DNA from 3 places in the Neorhizobium sp. IRS_2294 genome. Region 2 is predicted to be linked to each of the others. Evidence: predicted binding sites of a transcription regulator. Region 2 holds the regulator's gene; each other region holds the start of a gene.
What was found. Region 2 encodes PhoB, which activates phosphate uptake and scavenging genes when phosphate is short. Its sites were predicted from a motif close to TGTCATNNANCTGTCAT; they were not measured.
Positions count from the first base shown of each region.

Region 1 (4,794 bases), 820 kb from region 2:
TCGATCCCGTCTTCTGGTTCGCCATGCGCTTCCTGATCGGCATCACCATCGCCAGCCTGTTTGCCACCGTCGAGAGCTGGATCAACTCGCAGGTGACCAACGAGAACCGCGCGCGGACGCTGTCGATCTACCGTTTCGTCGATCTCGGCTCGGTCACGATCGCGCAGTACCTGATCCCGACCTTCGGGATCGACGGACCTGTCATCTTCAACATCATCGCCATCGCGCTCACCCTGTCGCTTGTGCCGATATCCATCGCCGACAAGTCGGGGCCGACGCCACCGGCCTCGATTTCCTTTGATCTGAGAACCGTATGGCGCATTTCGCCGCTCGCTGTGGTGGGCGTCGTGGCGGTCGGCCTGTCGATGGCGGCCTTTCGCAATATCGGGCCGATCTACGCCAAGGAGATCGGCATGAGCATCACGTCGATCGCGACCTTCATGAGTGCCGGCATCATCGGCGGCGTGGTGCTGCAATATCCGCTCGGCGTCTATTCGGACAAGCTCGACCGGCGGCGCGTCATCCTGTGGACGACGATCGGGTCCGTCATCACCGGCGCCTATCTGTCGTTCGGCGCGGGCAGCAACGAGACGGCCAATATCATCAGCGTCTTCCTGTTCGGCGCCTTTTCGATGCCGCTCTATTCGCTCTGCTCGGCGCATGGCAACGACCACGCCAAGCCCGGCGAACACGCAGTGATCGCGGCAGGATTGCTGTTCTTCTGGTCGGTCGGCGCCACGTTCGGACCGCTGCTTGCCGCAGCACTGCTGGAATTCTATGGCCCGCGCGCATTCTTCCTATACACGTCCTTCATCTTTGCCGGTTTTGCGATCTACACGCTGCGCCGGATGCAGGTGCGGGCACCGGTGCCGCCGCAGCAGCGCAACTCGCGCTTCCGGTCGCTCTTACGCACCTCCGCCTATTTCAACCGGCTTGCAGACCCGGCAGACCGGGGTGGCGACAAGGACAGGGACGGCAACGGCAACAAGAGGAAATAGCCGCCCGCTACCGGGAAAGGCTGGCCGTTTGTCTTGACATCTGCGGCGGGAAGGGAAAGGAAGGTTGACCACCTGCACGTGAATGAGACGATGATCGAAACAACAATTGCCCTTCAGGAAGCCTGCGAAAAGCTGGCTAAGTCAGACTTCATCACCATCGATACGGAGTTCTTGAGAGAGACGACCTTCTGGCCGGAACTCTGCCTGATCCAGATGGCGAGCCCGACAGTCGAAGTGCTCGTCGATCCGCTGGCAAAAGGGCTCGACCTCAAGCCCTTCTTCGAGCTGATGGCGAATACGGCGGTCACTAAGGTGTTTCATGCCGCCCGCCAGGATATCGAGATCATCCATCATCTCGGCAATCTCGTGCCGCATCCGATCTTCGATACGCAGGTCGCCGCCATGGTCTGCGGCTTCGGCGACAGCGTCTCCTACGACCAGCTGGTCAACCGCATCAAGGGCGTGCAGATCGACAAGTCGTCGCGCTTTACCGACTGGAGCCGCCGGCCGCTGTCGGAAAAGCAGCTCGACTATGCGCTGGCCGACGTCACCCATCTGCGCGACGTTTATCTGTCTCTGAAAGAACAGCTGGAACGTGAAGGCCGTGCCCTCTGGCTGACGGAGGAAATGGCGGTTCTCGAGAGCGCGTCGACCTATGACCTGCATCCCGACGATGCCTGGCTTCGTCTGAAGTCGCGTCTGCGGAAGCCGAGCGAGTTGGCAATCCTGAAATTCGTCGCCGCATGGCGCGAACGTGAGGCGCGCAGCCGCAACGTACCGCGCTCGCGCGTGCTCAAGGACGACGCGATTTACGAGATTGCCCAGCAGCAGCCGAAGGATACCGAAGCGCTCGGACGTCTGCGCACCGTGCCGAAAGGCTGGGAGCGCTCGTCCTCGGGCGCCGCAATCGTCGAGGCTGTCAATACGGCGCTGGCGCTGCCGAAGACCGAGATGCCGCATGCGCCGAAGCATGTTCACCTGCCGGAAGGCACGGGCGCTGCCGTCGAACTCTTGAAGGTTCTGCTGAAGCTCATTTCCGACAAGCAGGGCGTTGCCGCCAAGGTGCTTGCCAATACCGACGATCTGGAAAAGATTGCTGCCGAAGGCGAGTTGGCCGAAGTGGCCGCCCTTTCCGGCTGGCGTCGCGAACTGTTCGGCGACACGGCGCTCAAGCTGATCCAAGGCGGCGTGGCGCTGCGCTTCGTCAATAAGAAGGTCGAGGCGGTCGAGCTGTAAGGCTCGCCCCCACCGTCTCCAAACATCCAAGGGATCGGCCACCGTGGCGCGATCCCTTTTCGCTTAAATCCCAGACATTTCTGGCGTTTCTGCCCTGCTCAGCGATGCTGCTGATGGGTGCTTTAGCGTGTCAAGAAACAGACGTAAAACCTTCATCCAAGCGTCAACCGATCATCACCTCACCGTCATGCGTGCCGCCTATCGACGTCGCGTGTTCTTCTCAATCGAACAGGTGATTTGATGACCAAGACCTTTTTAGCCTCCGTCTTCGTAAGTGCCCTCCTCGCCGGCACGGCATTGGCCGACGACAAGGAGTTTCCCGCAAAGCTCGCGGGCCAGGCAATCCTGCCGGCCAATACGGTGACTGCTGCTCCGACCGATGCGCCTGAATTTCTCAAGACATCGGGCAAGTTCACCACGCCGGACCGCAAGCGCACGGAAAAGCTTGGCTCGATCGACGGCAAGGACGGTGTTCGCGTCACCGACGTCAAGCTGCCATTCAACGGTCAACCGATCCAGGGCTTTTCCGGGATCAAGGCGATGGCAGACGGCACGTTCTGGACGCTCTCCGACAACGGTTTCGGCTCCAAGGCCAATTCCTCCGACGCGATGCTGTTCCTGCATCAGGTGAAGTTCGACTGGGCGACCAACAAGGTCGATGTCGTCAAGAACATCTTCCTGTCGGACCCGAACAAGATCGCCCCCTTCCCGATCGCCATGGAAGGCAGCGACAAGCGCTACCTGACCGGCGCCGATTTCGATATCGAATCGATCCAGCCCGTCGCAGACGGTTTTTGGCTCGGCGAGGAATTCGGGCCTTACCTCATCAAAGTCGACATGCTCGGCCAGCTGACTGACGTCGTTGCCAACACCGTCGACGGCAAGAAGGTCACCTCGCCTGACAACCCGACCCTTTCGATGCCGGCCAACCCCGCCGCCAAGATGCCGGTCTTCAACCTGAAGCGTTCGGGTGGCTATGAAGGCATGGCACTATCGAAGGATGGGCAGAAGCTTTACGGCCTGCTGGAAGGCCCGATCTTCCTCGACGACGGCAAGGTCGAACAGGCCGATGGGCGCACCGCGCTGCGCGTCATCGAATTCGACATCGCTTCGAAAAGCTGGACCGGTCGTTCCTGGCTCTATCCGCTGTCTGAAAAGGGTGTCGCGATCGGCGATTTCAACATGCTGGATGCCACCACCGCGCTCGTCATCGAACGCGACAACGGCGCCGGCACCAAGGACAAGGCCTGCGCCGATCCGAAGCAGCCGAAACCGGATTGCTTTGATGCGCCGGCCGAACTGAAGCGCGTCTACAAGATCGAGATGACCGACGCCAATGTCGGCGCGGCCGTCCGCAAGATCGGCTATATCGACCTTCTGAACATCAAGGACCCCGACAGCAAGAAGATGGCTGGCTCGAAGGACGGCATCTACGACATGCCGTTCGTGACGATCGAGAATGTCGACCAGATCGACGCGACACACCTGATCATCGGCAATGACAACAACCTGCCCTTCTCGGCCGGTCGCGCCGTCAACAAGGCTGATGACAACGAGTTCAGCCTGATCGAAGCCGCCGAGTTCCTCAACGCGAAGTAAAGCAGTGAGGCGGTGATCGGCAGGCCTCTAGAGCCCGGACATCACCACGACGAAACAGAAAAGGGTATCTGCATCAGCAGGTACCCTTTTCGACTCCATGACACCTCGAACCTGGACGTATTAAAGCTCAGGTATCGCCAGGATTACCATTTCAGGACGTCGTTAAGCGATGATGGCGCTTTCAAGCTTCTGTTCAAGTTCGTCGAAGGATCATTGAGCTGACGGACGATGTCGCTCTTTTGCGACGAGGAAAGATTGCTCCCCGACTGCCGCAGGATCAGGATCTGGTTATTGGCCACACCCTGATCTGTCGTATCCTTGGCAGCGTTTACGCTCAGCTCCACGGCCCGCGGATCCTGCAGGCGGTACAGAAAATCTGCTGCCTGGTAGCGAATGGTCTTGTCCGGATCTGCGGCCGCCTGAATCAGCAACGGAAAATCCTCAGCGGCCAGCTTTTGCGACAGAGACGACGCCAGATTGGGGTCGGAGCGGATCATTTCTGCCAGGGCATAGACCACGCCGAGCTTGACGCGGTAATCGTCCGGCGATGCGTGCAGCGCAGACAGCATCATGGGCACTGCGACAACTCCGGCAGAGACCAGAAAGTCGCGGGAATTGCGCCTCAGGAACGTATCCTCGTTCCGTAGGCCGGCAAGCGCCTTCTGAATTTGGTCGACCGATGCTTCCGGCCGAACCGCCGCCTGAGCGAACGCGCTCAGATCCCACCATGCACCTGTCGTGCTGCCGCTAACCTCCGCTGTCGGCCCAGGTGAAAGCGTATCCAGTTCGGACAGGAGAACCAGCGAGCCGTTCTTGACCTGCCGCGCATTATAGTCGAAACGCCACTGGACCGGCCGGCCTTCGGCGAAAATTGCCCGGATTTTCTGGGCATCGCCGATAAGCTCGAAATACTCTTTGCCAGCTTCCTTTTCGATTGTATCGACCTGCATCCGCATCTGCG
Region 1 is NZ_CP191439.1:1,207,252-1,212,045, reverse strand. Features, by position in the region: gene ACQY1K_RS05810 (MFS transporter) at 1-998, shown strand, start outside; gene rnd (ribonuclease D) at 1,089-2,234, shown strand; gene ACQY1K_RS05800 (esterase-like activity of phytase family protein) at 2,475-3,833, shown strand; gene ACQY1K_RS05795 (HEAT repeat domain-containing protein) at 3,977-4,794, opposite strand, start outside.
Region 1: the regulator PhoB is predicted to act here: its motif matches at 2,385-2,401, upstream of ACQY1K_RS05800 (esterase-like activity of phytase family protein).

Region 2 (4,794 bases):
CTGCGTGCCCGGGTCGGCATGGTGTTCCAGAAGCCGAACCCGTTCCCGAAGTCGATCTACGAGAACATTGCCTACGGTCCCCGCATCCACGGCCTTGCCCGTGGCAAAACGGAAATGGACGCGATCGTCGAGGCAAGCCTGCAGCGCGCCGGCCTCTGGGCAGAAGTCAAGGATCGCCTGCATGAAGGCGGTACCGGCCTTTCCGGCGGTCAGCAGCAGCGCCTTTGCATCGCCCGTGCGATCGCCGTTTCGCCTGAAGTCATTCTGATGGACGAGCCGTGCTCGGCACTCGACCCGATTGCTACGGCCAAGGTCGAGGAACTGATCCACGAACTGCGCGCCAACTACACGATCGTGATCGTCACCCACTCGATGCAGCAGGCGGCCCGCGTTTCGCAGCGCACGGCGATGTTCCATCTCGGCCACCTGGTCGAGGAAAACGATACCGACAAGATGTTCACCAATCCGGATGACCAGCGCACCCAGGATTACATCATGGGCCGCTTCGGCTGATGCGGGCGCAGAGCCCGTCAGCCGCAACTGCAGACATCAAGGATCAGACACATGGTTTCGACCCATATTCTCTCGGCCTATGACGAGGAACTGAAATACCTGAACCGCCGGATTTCCGAAATGGGCGGTCTCGCTGAACAGATGTGCGGAGATGCCGTGCGTGCGCTCGTCAACTCCGACTCCGCACTCGCCCAGAAGGTCATCTCCGACGACGTCATTCTCGACCACGCCGAGCGCGATATCCAGGACAAGGCGATCGTCACCATCGCCAAGCGCCAGCCAATGGCGGCCGATCTTCGCGAGATCATCGGCACGCTGCGCATTGCAGCTGACCTGGAACGCGTCGGCGACCTTGGTAAGAACACCGCCAAGCGCGTGCTCGCCGTGCAGGGAACAGGCGTCCCGCGCAAGCTCGCCCGTGGTCTGGAGCATCTTTCCGAACTGGCGCTGGTGCAGCTCAAGGACGTTCTTGATGTCTTCGCCAACCGCTCCGCGGAAAAAGCCGAAATCATCCGCCAGCGCGATGAAGAGATTGACGCGATGTACACCTCGCTGTTCCGCGAACTCCTCACCTACATGATGGAGGATCCGCGCAACATCACCACGTGCACCCATCTCCTGTTCTGCGCCAAGAACATCGAGCGCATCGGCGACCACGCGACGAATATCGCCGAGACCATCTACTACATCGCGACCGGCGCACAGCCGGAGGGCGAACGTCCGAAGGACGATACGTCCAACATGCTCGGCTCCGCCGGGACATGATGCAGCTCTCCCGAAATCGCCTGCCGGTTTCGGGACGATAACTGCCAAAACCAATGACCTGAAGCAGCGCGAGCGGATCTGGCGGATCTAAGTGCGGTTCGGGACGAGTGACGGAGCAAGTCGGAATGCAGCCGAAGATCGCAGTCGTGGAAGACGAAGAGGCCCTCAGCGTCCTCCTTCGGTATAACCTGGAGGCCGAGGGTTACGAGGTCGATACCGTGCTTCGCGGTGACGAAGCGGAAATCAGGCTTCAGGAGCGCGTTCCGGATCTTCTCATTCTCGACTGGATGCTGCCGGGCGTTTCAGGCATCGAACTCTGCCGTCGCCTGCGTATGCGGCCGGAGACGGAACGCCTGCCGATCATCATGCTGACGGCGCGCGGCGAAGAAAGCGAGCGCGTTCGCGGGCTTGCCACCGGCGCAGACGACTATGTGGTCAAGCCTTTCTCGACGCCGGAACTGATGGCCCGCGTCAAGGCGATGCTGCGCCGTGCCCGACCGGAGGTCCTTTCGAGCGTCCTCAAATGCGGCGATATCGAACTCGATCGCGAAACCCATCGCGTTCACCGCAAGAGCCGCGAAGTTCGCCTCGGGCCGACAGAGTTTAGACTTCTGGAATTCCTGATGGCCTCACCCAGCCGCGTCTTTTCGCGCTCGCAGCTGCTCGACGGCGTCTGGGGTCATGACATCTATGTCGACGAACGCACCGTCGACGTGCATGTGGGGCGCCTGCGGAAGGCACTCAACTTCTCCAACATGCAGGATGTCATCCGCACGGTCCGCGGTGCCGGTTACTCAATGGAAGCCTGAGCACCGCGTCTCCTAGCCGGCAGCGTCATGGCAATCACACCGGTCACGACGCAGGCGAGACCGAGCCAGGCTGTCGAGGCAAGCGTTTCGCCGAGAAACACGACGCCGATGCCAACGCCGATCGGCACCCGCAGATAGGCCTGCGCCGTCGTGCCGACGGAGCCCAGCGTCTGCACCAGCCGGAAATAGATGACGAAGGCGAGCGCCGTCGAAAATACCGCGAGCGCCAACAGGGCGAGCGTCGAGTCGGTGCTGGGCGTCAGCGTCCAGGGTCTGTCGACCACGAGGCTCACGGGAATGAGGATGGCCGCCCCTGCGATCAGCGATCCCGCGGCGGGCATCATCGGGTCCAATCCTTTAAAATTCTTGCCGAAGATGGCAGCCGCCGCATAGCAGATCGTCGCCGCCACGATGGCGAGTTGCGCCCAGAGGTTCTCGCCCGAGCCGGCAAGCGCCTCCATGCCGACGATCAGGCATATGCCGACAATGCCTGCGGCAACTCCAAACAGCTTGGCCGCAGAGACGCTTTCATGGCGGGTGATCAGCGCCGTCAAAAGAAAGGCGAAGATCGGCGTCGTTGAACTCAAGATGGTGGCAAGGCCCGCATCGGTCGTCTGTTCGGCCCAGGCGATGAGGGTGAAGGGGACCGCGCTGTTGAGGCAGGCCTGAACCGTGAAAAGCTTCCAGGTCTGCCGGTCGGTCGGCAGCTTCAATCCGCGAAGGCGTAGTGCCGCAGCGAGAATGAGCCCGGCGACCAGTGTTCTGACGGCAATAAAGGTGACAGGCGAAATCGTCTCCACACCGACTTTGATCAGCGTGTAGGACGCGCCCCAAAGCGTCGCGAGCGTGAGGAGCAGCAACAGATCCGTTGCCATGCTTGTTTTGGTGTCCGCCATTCCAGTTCCTGTCCCCATGAATGCAATCTCCGCCCCTCTTAGCGGAACCAGGAAAAGAAATGCTTCGACGACGGCCGAACCGTTGACCGCTGACGGCAAAGTTTTCCGGTGCTAGAACTGGATCATGCCCAATATGGTTTCAGGAAATACGATTGCGGAAGTTGCAAGCCTGATCGGCGATGCTGCACGCGCCAACATGCTGTCCGCGCTGATGGGCGGACAGGCGCTGACGGCGGGCGAACTGGCACGCCACGCCGGCGTCACCGCGCAGACCACCAGCGGCCATCTCGGCAAACTGGCGCAGGCTCGCCTGATCGAGGTTGAGAAGCAGGGCAGGCACCGCTATTACCGACTTGCCTCTCCGGAAGTCGCGCACGCGATCCACGCGTTGATGGCAGTCGCCGCGGATGGGCCGAAGCGCCATCATCCTGTCGGCCCGAAAGACGAAGCGTTACGGCTTGCCCGCACCTGTTACGATCACATGGCCGGCCGTCTCGCCATCGCGCTCGCCGATGCCCTAACAGGAAGCGGCTACATGCTGCTCGGCGATGGAGCCGGCCTGATCACCGACGAGGGCAGACGGTTCTTTTGTGATTTCGGGATCGATCTCGAACAGCTGACCCGTTCGAAACGCCCGCTCTGCCGGACATGCCTCGATTGGAGCGAGCGACGGCCGCATCTGGCGGGACAAATGGGTGCGGCGCTGCTGGACCGCGCTCTTGGCGTCGGCTGGATCGGCCGCCGAGAGGAAACCCGGGCTCTGCGGATCACGCGCGCCGGAGAGATCGGGTTTGCCGAGACATTCAGGCTTCCATCGGACTGGCGTATTGCACCGTCCGAAACTCTGATGGTCAGGCGGCTTCCTGGGTCTTCCATTCCGGCAGCGGGAACAGCTTGTCGTAGCCAAGATTGAAGAGATAGGCATAGACCACGTAGAACAGCGCGATCGCGATATCCATTGTCAGCGCATGGAGAAGGGTAATCTGCAGATACCACGCGATAAACGGCATCAGCACGACCAGCAGACCGATTTCGAACAGCACCGCATGAGCAATGCGCAAGGCAGGCGTCTTTAGCGTCGTACCCCGTCGCGCCTGCAGAAAGCGGTCGAAACCCAGATTGTAGAGGTAGTTCCAGCCGGTCGCGACCGTCGCAGACACGACGCCGACAATGCCCATATGTTCGGCCGGCATGTCGAAGACGAAAGCGCCGAGCGGCACCATCATCAGAAGCCCGATGATTTCAAAGCTGATGGCGTGGCGAATACGGTCTCTTATCGAGCGCATGATCTTCCCCTTTAGGTGAGGTTCATGCCGGGTCGTCCCGGCGTTATGCCCATTCAGGGGGAGGTCGTCCTCTCTCGAGGCCGAAATAGGAGCCCAGGGAGTGCGAGGCAAGTTTTTTCAGCGCAAGTCAGCCATGCCGAAAACGCAAAAGGCGGGCCAGAGCCCGCCTTCGATCTTGTTTCCGTAGCCGCCTGGCTTAGGACGCGCGGGCAGCCGGACGACGGCGCTCGTGTACCGGCTGGTAGGCAAGCTTCGCGTGATATTTGCAATAGGGCGACGCATCCTGCGCATCGCAACCGCAGAAATGGAAGTCGTCCGTCAGCGGATCGCCAACCGGCCACTTGCATGTGCGCTCGGTGAGATCCGTCAGCGACAGACGGCGCGAGATCGGCACGACGACGCTGCCGGAAGCGGTGTATTTCACCGGCTCCGCGACGTTGACGTCCTGATCTTCCTTGAGGGCGTTTGCACCCACCGTCCGTGCTGCGGGACGGGCTGTGTCGCGTCCGGCAAAGCTCGGCGCGC
Region 2 is NZ_CP191439.1:382,677-387,470, forward strand. Features, by position in the region: gene pstB (phosphate ABC transporter ATP-binding protein PstB) at 1-513, shown strand, start outside; gene phoU (phosphate signaling complex protein PhoU) at 565-1,278, shown strand; gene phoB (phosphate regulon transcriptional regulator PhoB) at 1,404-2,087, shown strand; gene ACQY1K_RS01955 (DMT family transporter) at 2,069-2,983, opposite strand; gene ACQY1K_RS01960 (ArsR/SmtB family transcription factor) at 3,108-3,896, shown strand; gene ACQY1K_RS01965 (PACE efflux transporter) at 3,835-4,269, opposite strand; gene ACQY1K_RS01970 (GcrA family cell cycle regulator) at 4,466-4,794, opposite strand, start outside.

Region 3 (4,794 bases), 1.1 Mb from region 2:
CGCTCGGGCATGAGGACAACGCGCTTTATGACGGGTCTTGGACGGAATGGGGCGGACGCTCGGACACGCCGATCGAGACAGGACCGGCTAAGCCTACCCCTGCAATCTCGTCGCAGGCGTAACGATGGCGAAAAAGCCCGTACCGCTGAAGGCGCGCGTCACCGTTCTGGAAATGACGGCCGCGCCCAAGACAAGCATGCCGATTCCGGCCAACATTCAAACCGCCATCATACGCACCACCGAAGTGCCGTTGCATTTCTACCGGTACCTATACCGGCAAATCGGCAAGCGCTGGCACTGGTACGATAGGTTGCGGCTGTCCGACGCCGAGCTTGCGGCCGCGATCCACAACCCGCGCTGTTCGATCACGATCCTTCTGGTCGACGGATCGCCGGCCGGCTTCTACGAGCTGAACTCTACTGACGACAACGTCGTAGAGCTGTCCTATTTCGGCCTGTTCGAGCGGGCCCTCGGGCTCGGCATCGGCAAGTGGTTCCTGACGCAGGCTCTTTATTCTGCGTGGCAGAACAACCCGGAGAAGGTCACCGTCACCACCAATTCGCTCGACCATCCCCGAGCGCTGCAGCTCTACCAGATGATGGGTTTTTCACCCGTCTCGACATACGAGGCCGAGATCGTGCCTATGACCAGCGCGGAACTGGTGAAGGTGCTGGACAGCTAGCTCGCGCAAGGATCGGGTGGCGCTTCAATGCCCGACGGGTCATCTCCTATGACTAGAAGAGGAGACGACCATGCCAATCTTCAACGCGATCCCGGGTGACCACGCTGAGCATCTATGGAACGGAGGCAGCGATTCCTACGGGCACCAACCGGAGACCATGATCTCGGATGGTCCCGGATATCCCTGCCGCCATTGCCTCAGGAATATTGGAGAGGGCGAAAGCCTGTTCGTTCTTGCCTATCGACCGTTTCCGACAACGCAGCCCTATGCCGAAACCGGTCCCATCTTCCTGCATAAGACGCCCTGCCCGCGGTTTATCGCGGAGGAGGTTCTACCGCCAATCCTGGTCAGTCCCGATTACATCGTCCGGGGTTATGGAGAGAATGACAGGATCGTCTATGGCACGGGTGCGGTGACCCCGACGTCCGAAATCATGCGGCGCGCCGAAGACCTGCTTCAACGCGCCGATATCGCCTATGTCCACGTTCGCTCGGCCCGCAACAACTGTTTCCAGTGCCGGATTGACGCGGCTTAGCAGGGGCCCCTTATGCCTGCGGGTCTCCGCCGTCCCGCTCCAGCTTTTCGGCAAAATCGAGGAGCTGCCGCACGAGATCGCCCGCAGCCTTGTCGTTTTGTTCGATCCTGCGAGCCGACACTTCTCTCAGGTTGAGAAGCGCCGCTTCCACACTGCGCGGCAGAGCCGGGCCGCGGTCATGATGTGGCCCCCTGTCGTGATCGCGGTGGTGTTCGTGCCGTTCCTGCTTCTGCTTGATCTTTTCAGCCAGCTCGGACAAGCGCTCGAGGATGGTCGTTGCGAAACTGCGGTTCTCATCGAGATGCGCACGGCCCTCGTCAGTGATGGTGTAACGCTTCTTGTTGCCATCCGCTTCAGCCGTCACGTAACCGGCTTCTTCAAGATAGGTCAGCGTCGGATAGATGACGCCGGGGCTGGGTGCGTAGAAACCATACGTCATATCTTCGATATGTTTTATGATCTCGTAGCCGTGGCGGGCTTCTTTCTCGATCAAGGCCAGGACGACCAGTCTGAGATCGCCCTGCATCAGAAAGCGACCGATACGACCCTCGCCATCATCGCCGAAGCCACGACCACCGCCCGGCCCGCCTTTTCCGCCAAAGCCCCTACCCGCAAAGCCTTTGCTGAACGGACCGCCCCGCATGGTAAATAGTCCCTCGAAGCCCGAGCGATCGGCGTTGCAGCTTCTGTGGGTTTCAAATCGTTGAAACATCTTACTCTCCTTTAGAGCATCTTTCGATATATCTAAAGGTAGCACATTTCCGCAACGCTGCAAGCTGCCAGATATATCTAAGTCATATCCGTTTGATTTTTGTGGCGGATTTTTTTCGAGCTATCTGCGGCGCGCGGTGCGGCCGATCCGGATTGACCGTCGCGTCATTACCCGGCAGTCACCGAACTTTCGCCGACCGTCATTTTAGGGATGCGTCCGTGGGCGATTGTGCCTAAGCTCGCCTCCATCAGTGATCCGGAGGGAGATATTAGATGTCGCTTTTCACCAAAGACCTTTTCGAAAATCATGCGGTCTCGCGCCGATCCCTTCTCGGTGGCATTGCGGCCACATCGGCGCTCGTCATGCTCCACCCGTTTGCGGCACGCGCGGCCGCCAACCAGGCGCATCTGCGGCTGATGGAGACGACAGACATCCACGTGCATGTCTTCCCTTATGATTATTATGCCGACAAGCCGAACGACACACTTGGACTGGCCCGTACCGCCTCGATCATCGATTCGATTCGAGCCCAAGCCGGAAATTCGATGCTGATCGACAACGGCGACTTCCTGCAGGGTAATCCGCTCGGGGACTACATCGCCTATGAGCGTGGCATGAAGGAGGGCGACAAGCATCCCGTGATCACTGCGATGAACGTGCTGGGATATGACGTCGGCACGCTTGGAAACCACGAATTCAACTACGGCCTCGATTTCCTGTTCAAGGTTCTTGCAGGATCCGGCTTCCCGCATGTCTGCGCCAACCTGACCAAGGGCCAGCTTGCCTCCAGTGCCAAGGACGACGATCTCTTCTTCAAACCCTACGTGATCATCGAAAAGCAGATCCGCGACGGTTCCGGCCAGTCGACCCCGATCAAGGTCGGCTTCATCGGCTTCGTGCCGCCACAGATCATGACCTGGGATAGCAAGAATCTTGAGGGCAAGGCGCAGACGCGCGATATCGTTGATGCTGCCAAGGCCTGGGTGCCCGTCATGAAGGAGGAAGGCGCCGATATCGTCATCGCCCTCTCCCATTCCGGCATCGATGGTTCCGGCCAGAGCGATCGGATGGAAAACGCGTCTCTTTATCTCGCAGGGATCGAGGGTATCGATGCGATCTTCACCGGTCACCAGCATCTGGTCTTCCCGGGTCCAAAGGATTTCGAGGGCATTGCCGGCGCTGATGCCAAGAAAGGCACGCTGATGGGCAAGCCCGCCGTCATGGCCGGGTTCTGGGGCTCCCATATGGGTCTGATCGACCTGTTGATCGAAAAGGATGGCAGCGGCTGGAAGATCGTCGATTCCACCTCGGAAGTCAGACCGATCTATCACCGCGACGAAAATCGCAAGGTCGTTGCCGACGTCAAGGACAAGCCTGAGGTCACCGCGGCCATCAAGCCGGAACACGAGGCGACGCTTGCCTATATTCGCCGTCCGGTCGGCAAGACATCCGCGCCGCTCTATTCCTACTTCGCGCTGGTCGCGGATGATCCGTCGGTGCAGATCGTTTCGAATGCGCAGACCTGGTACATCAAGGACATGCTGAAGGAAGGCGAGTACAAGGACCTCCCGGTGCTATCCGCCGCTGCTCCCTTCAAGGCCGGCGGTCGCGGCGGTGCGGATTACTTCACCGACGTCCCGACCGGCGACATCGCCATCAAGAATGTCGCGGATCTCTATCTCTATCCCAACACGGTTCAGGCCGTGCTGATATCGGGCGCGCAGGTCAAGAACTGGCTGGAAATGTCGGCTGGCATGTTCAACCAGGTCAAGCCGGGATCAAAGGATGTTCCGCTGCTCAACGCCGGTTTCCCGTCCTACAATTTCGACGTGATCGATGGCGTGACCTACCAGATCGACCTGTCCCAGCCGTCGCGCTTCGACAAGGACGGAAAGGTACTGGACGAGAATGCTCACCGTGTCGTCGACCTGAAGTTTGACGGCAAGCCGATCGATCCGGCGCAGAAGTTTGTCGTCGTCACCAATAACTACCGTGCCGGCGGTGGGGGCAAGTTTCCGGAGATCGCCAGCGACAAGGTCATTTTCGTCGCCCCCGACACCAACCGCGACGTCGTTGTTCGCTACATCATCGATCAAGGGACGATCAATCCTTCGGCCGACGACAACTGGTCGTTCAAGGCGCAGCCCGGATCCACGGCCCTGTTCGAGACCGGACCCAAGGCGCGCCAGTTTGCCGGCAGCCTGAAGGGGACGAAGATCGAGGATGCCGGCGACGGCGAGAACGGTTTCGCGAAGTTCAGACTGGTTCTCTGAGGCGCCCCATCCAGTCGTCCGGCCGAGGAGGCGTGTTATTCGGCAGCCTGCCAATACGTCCTCTCCGGCTCCTGCTTCAGGAGTTCGGGAAGGTCATCATGGTTTGGACATGAGGACAGCTTGGCTGCAAACGATTCGATCAACCACTGTCCCGCGGGTCCGGGCGGATTGGATGCCTTTCGCAAGGCGTAGATCGGATATTGCCCCTGCTCGTACGCGTCGATATCCAACGCGACCAGATCGCCGTTGCGGATGTCATCGAGCACCAGGGAGGCTGGAAGCCCACCCCAACCAAGCCCACCCTTGATCAGCTGATACTTGGTGGCGATGTCGCTGATGCGCCAGATCTTGTAGGACAAGACATTGAAGTTACGCCCTGCGGTAAGCCCTGACGCGTCGGTCACGACCAGTTGCGTCTCGTCGCGCACATCGGCAAGGGTGAGTGTGCGGTTGAGCTTCACCAATGGATGATCCGGCGCTGCGACCGGCAAGAGGTATGAATGACCGATCCTTTCGGCAATCAGCGAATCGTCCTGCTTAAGGAGAGCGCCACCGATGCCGATGCCGGCCCGTCCACTGATGACCTGGCCCA
Region 3 is NZ_CP191439.1:1,436,947-1,441,740, reverse strand. Features, by position in the region: gene sseA (3-mercaptopyruvate sulfurtransferase) at 1-122, shown strand, start outside; gene ACQY1K_RS06925 (GNAT family N-acetyltransferase) at 125-682, shown strand; gene ACQY1K_RS06920 (DUF1203 domain-containing protein) at 753-1,217, shown strand; gene ACQY1K_RS06915 (PadR family transcriptional regulator) at 1,228-1,929, opposite strand; gene ACQY1K_RS06910 (bifunctional 2',3'-cyclic-nucleotide 2'-phosphodiesterase/3'-nucleotidase) at 2,202-4,202, shown strand; gene ACQY1K_RS06905 (LysR family transcriptional regulator) at 4,238-4,794, opposite strand, start outside.
Region 3: the regulator PhoB is predicted to act here: its motif matches at 2,106-2,122, upstream of ACQY1K_RS06910 (bifunctional 2',3'-cyclic-nucleotide 2'-phosphodiesterase/3'-nucleotidase).